2 regions of the Bradyrhizobium sp. McL0616 genome follow, and region 2 is predicted to be linked to the other one. Evidence: riboswitches for the same ligand, from Rfam matches in the RefSeq annotation. Region 2 holds a riboswitch; the other holds the start of a gene.
What was found. A riboswitch is a leader RNA that binds a small molecule or an ion and turns the genes downstream of it on or off. The one in region 2 is predicted to bind glycine.
Positions count from the first base shown of each region.

Region 1 (2,466 bases), 150 kb from region 2:
ACATTGACGCGTTCGTCGAGCAGGGCGGCGAAGTGACGGCTCGCAACGCCGGCGCAGACCACGACGCCGTCGACCTTGAGCATGCCGCGCGCGGATGCGACAGCATCGTTTGCGGCAAGGTCAGCCCAGCCGAGGACAAAGCCGCTGCCGGCGCGGGCGATCGAATCGATGTTGGCTTCGTGGATGAAGGTCGCGCCGCGCCGCTTGCAGGCGTCTGCAAGCCCGCGCGTGAACTTGTGGATATCGCCGGTCGCATCCGACGGCGTGTAGAAGCCGCCGTAGTACGCCTTGCGCAGCGTCGGCTCGATCGTGCGAATTTCCTCCGGCGTCACCGGACGCCGATCGAGGCCGCCCTCCTTCAACAGCGCGTTGACGCGCAGGCCGGATTCGAAACCCTTCTTGTCGTGATAGATGTGGAGAATGCCGCGGCGTTCGAGATCGAAGTCGATGCCTTCGCGCGTCGCGATCTCGAAAAGATGCTTGCGGGCTTCGATGGCAAGCCGCGTGGTTTGAATCGTGTTGGCGCGGTAGTTGCCGATGTTGGCGACGAACTCGCCCATCCACGAATATTTGTGCCAGTTCGGCCGTGGGTTCATCAGCAGCGGCGCGTCGCGCCGGAACATCCAGCGCAGGCCTTTGAGGATCGTCGCGGCGCTGTTCCACACTTCGGCATTGCTGGCGGAAAGCTGTCCGCCATTGGCGAAGGAGGTCTCCATCGCGGCGTAGCGGTGCTTGTCGAGCACCGTCACCTTGTAGCCGCGTTCGAGCAGGGCATAGGCGGTCGTTACGCCGGTGATACCGGCGCCGATGATGGCAATATGGGTCATGTCAGGTGCGGGGCTCCCGTGAGTTAGAGTCGGCTAACCGCCGGCCACAAGGCCGTTGGCGGCGCCCCATCTGTCACGGTTACCTGAGAGCTTGATCCGGCACGAACCCGACAAGGTCTGTGCGGACTATCCCCTTCGGTGGACGTCACGATCCCAAGATCGTGCCGCCTCTCTCCAGATCGTCCTGACGATACAGTCCTTTTGCCTGAGAGTTTCCGGGGCGGTTGCTCCGTCGGCGCCGCAACGAAAGCTAGAAGCCTTCGTCGCGATCTCTCCCGCATCGTCGCGTGGACCATCGAGCAGTACGATGCGCCTCATTTTTGGACAAGGCTAAATTTCAACCGCGACTGCTAACGCATTGTGCAGTGCGAAGTTGATTCAATTTACGCCAGCGTCGCCAGCAGCCCCGCCATCAGCCGGCCGCGTTCGACAAGGCTCTCGACCTCGATGAACTCCTCAAGTGTGTGGCCGTTGCCGCCGCGCACGCCGAGGCCATCGAGCGTCGGGATGCCCATTGCGCCGGTGAAATTGCCGTCGGAGCCGCCGCCCGAGCTTGCATGCGGCAGCTCGGCGCCGAGCGACTTGGCGATGCCGCGCGCCTTTTCATAGAGCGCCATGGTGCCGGCATCCGGTTCCCACACCGGCCGGGTCACGCCGCGCGTTACTTTGAAGGAGACGTCATTGGCGGTACCCGACAGCGCCAGCATCCGCTCCACGCCGCGGTCGAGATCGGCCTGGCGCTTGGCCATCGACAGCGCCTCGCCAGTTGCGGTCGTGGCGACGCAATTGACCCATTGGCCGCCATGCACGACACCGACCGAGAAGGTGCAGTCCTCCGTCGTCATCGCGTCGATCGCAAGGATTTGCCGCGCCATCTCGCGGATCGCCGAGCGACCCGCCGACAGCATCGCACCGGCGTGGCTCGGCCGGCCCGTCGCCTCGAGATTGAAACGAGCGATGGCGTAACGTCCGGTGGTGACGCCGTTGTCGGCGCGGCCGGGCTCCGGCACCAGCACGTATTTGTTGCGCGCGGCCTCGGCCTCAATGATGTCGCGCGTCGAGGGGGTGCCGACTTCCTCGTCCGGCGTGAACAGCACGGTGATCGGCAGCGGCGTGGTGAAGGAGGCGCGGGCCAGCTGCCGGATCGCTTCCAGCGAGAGATAGTTGCCGCCCTTCATGTCGTAGATGCCGGGGCCGTAGCATCTGTTGCCCTCGCGCCGCCATTTCAGCTTCTCGATGGTGCCGACCGGGTGGACGGTATCCATGTGACCGGCGATCAGGATACCTGGCTCGCCCTGCTTCGGATGCGGAAAGCGGGCGCGGATGACGCCGCCAAAGCCTTGCCGGCCGCCGATGCGCTCGATCGTCGCACCCATGATCGCCATGTCCCGCGCTGCGATATCGAGCATACGGTTGACCGCGCCTGCGTCCCAGGTCGGGCTTTCGCATTCCACCCAGTTGCGCAGGCCCTCGAGCATGGTCTCGGAATCAAAGGGAAGATTGGCTGGATTCATCGGGAAGTCTCTCAAGCTTTGAAAGATGGAACGCGCATTGCATCCGCGAAGGGCAGGACAAGCGGAACAGCGTTGTAAAGCTAAACCGATCCTTGTGGAGCCCGTGCGCGCGCCGCCTTGGGCTG
Region 1 covers NZ_CP188255.1:3,341,334-3,343,799, forward strand. The annotation lists gene ACPPVR_RS15885 (D-amino acid dehydrogenase) at 1-827, opposite strand, end outside; glycine riboswitch at 896-1,007, opposite strand; glycine riboswitch at 1,011-1,115, opposite strand; gene ACPPVR_RS15890 (M20/M25/M40 family metallo-hydrolase) at 1,211-2,341, opposite strand.
Region 1: another riboswitch for glycine. It lies ahead of ACPPVR_RS15885 (D-amino acid dehydrogenase); the one in region 2 lies ahead of gcvT (glycine cleavage system aminomethyltransferase GcvT).

Region 2 (2,466 bases):
ATGATGACACTGAGAATGAGGTTAGAGTCTGCTTCATCTCACGCCGTGTGTGCCTTGTAGGCGGCTTCATCCATGAGGCCGCCGAGCTCGCTCTTGTCGGCAATCTTGATCTTGAAGAACCAGGCTGCGCCTTGCGCATCCGAATTCACCAGCGCCGGCTCACCACCGAGCGCGGCGTTCACCTCGAGCACTTCGCCAGAGATCGGCGCGTAGACGTCGGAGGCGGCCTTCACGGATTCCACGACGGCGGCGGCTTCGGCTTTCTTCAGCGTGCGGCCGACCTTGGGCAGCTCGATGAACACGACATCGCCGAGCTGCGACTGCGCGTAGTCGGTGATGCCGACGGTGGCGACGTCGCCGTCGATGGCCAGCCATTCATGGTCGGAGGTAAACAGCGTCGTGGTCATTTTCTTGTCCTCAGCGTTTGTAGGTGTTTTTCACGAAAGGCATGGCGGCGACCTGCACGGCCAAGCGCTGGCCGCGCACCTCGGCGAAGATTGCTGTGCCGAGCGCGCTTTGGCTCGTGGGCACATAGCCCATCGCGACCGGCGCGTTCAGGCTCGGGCCGAAGCCGCCCGATGTGACCTTGCCGATCGGCTCGCCTGCGGTTGCGTCTGCAAACAGCAGCGCTCCCTCGCGCACCGGCGCGCGGCCTTCGGTGCGCAGGCCGACGCGGCGGCGGCTCGCGCCCTCATCGAAATGAGCAAGAACTTTCTCGGCGCCGGGAAAGCCACCGGCGCGGGCACCGCCCGTGCGGCGGCTCTTTTGCACCGACCATTCCAGAGCGGCTTCGACCGGCGTGGTCTCGGTGTCGATGTCATGGCCGTAGAGACAGAGCCCGGCTTCCAGCCGCAGGCTGTCGCGGGCGCCGAGCCCGACCGGCAGCACGTCTGTGGTCTCCAGCAGCGTCCTGGCGAGGCGTTCGGTGTCGCCTGCGGGAACCGAAATTTCAAAACCGTCCTCGCCGGTGTAACCGGAGCGCGAGACGAAGCAGTCGATGCTGGCAACCTTGTGCGGGCCGGCGTCCATGAACTTCATGGTGGGCGCCTCTGCACAGAATTTCGCCAGCACCGATTCCGCCTTCGGTCCCTGCAACGCAATCAGGGCGCGGTCGCTCAGCGAATCAATGATGCAGTCGTCGGACAGATTCGCGCGCAGATGCGCCTCGTCTTCGGCCTTGCAGGCGGCATTGACGACGAGGAACAGATGATCGCCGAAATTGGCGACCATCAGATCGTCCAGAATACCGCCATCCACATTGGTGAACTGGGCATAGCGCTGCCGCCCCGGTGCAATTGCGACGATATCCTGCGGCACCAGCCGCTCCAGCGCGCGGGCGGCGTCCTCGACCTTGCCCGACTTCGGCCGGAGCGCGATCTGTCCCATGTGGGAGACGTCGAACAGACCGGCGGAGCTGCGGGTATGCAGATGCTCTTTCAGCACGCCCGCCGGATATTGCACGGGCATGTCATAGCCCGCGAACGGCACCATCTTGCCGCCGAGCGACACATGCAGCGCGTGAAGGGGCGTACGTTGAAGGGAATCTCGGTCGTCGCGTGCAAGCATCACAGGGGGCCCTCGGCGGTTCCCCGAGGAGGATTCCCCGTGGACACCAGTCGAAGCCCCATCTGTCGCTGTGCCTGAGAGTATTATCCCGTCGGCGGACGCAGTCCGAGCCTTAAGCCCGTCGGCGCCTCTTTCCAGATGCTGTCAAAGCCACGCGGTCCTTTTGCCTGAGAGTTTCCGGGGCGGTTGCTCCTTCGGCGCCGGCACCAGTGCCGGTCTCTCCCGACGTGGCCGTACGATACAGATGGGTAGAGACCACAGCCCGGCCAAGCCTGTCAACGCGCGTTCGGTGCCTTTCAACGGGATTGCAACGGGATTACGCGCCTGCGGCAACCCTCTGATCTCTCTGCACAGTTTCTGGACAGCGAAGCTGGCCTTGTCTAAAAGCGCTTCTGTCCGCAGATATCAGCCCAAACCCGCGGTTTGGATGGCGTAAAGCGGGCCCAGGCACACCCGATGGGATGAACATGAGCGGCGTCAACGAGATCAGGTCGACCTTTCTGAACTTCTTTGCCGAGAACGGCCACGAGATCGTGTCGTCCTCGCCATTGGTGCCGCGCAACGACCCGACCTTGATGTTCACCAATGCCGGCATGGTGCAGTTCAAGAATGTCTTCACCGGCGTCGAGAAGCGGCCCTATCAGCGCGCCACCACCTCGCAGAAATGCGTGCGCGCCGGCGGCAAGCACAACGACCTCGACAATGTCGGCTACACCGCGCGCCATCTCACCTTCTTCGAGATGCTCGGCAACTTCTCGTTCGGCGACTATTTCAAGGAGCGCGCGATCGAGCTCGCCTGGACGCTGATCACCAAGGAATACGGGCTCAAGAAGGACAAGCTGCTCGTCACCGTCTACCACACCGACGACGAGGCGGCAGGCCTCTGGAAGAAGATCGCCG
Region 2 covers NZ_CP188255.1:3,188,516-3,190,981, forward strand. The annotation lists gene gcvH (glycine cleavage system protein GcvH) at 39-407, opposite strand; gene gcvT (glycine cleavage system aminomethyltransferase GcvT) at 418-1,566, opposite strand; glycine riboswitch at 1,713-1,801, opposite strand; gene alaS (alanine--tRNA ligase) at 2,034-2,466, shown strand, end outside.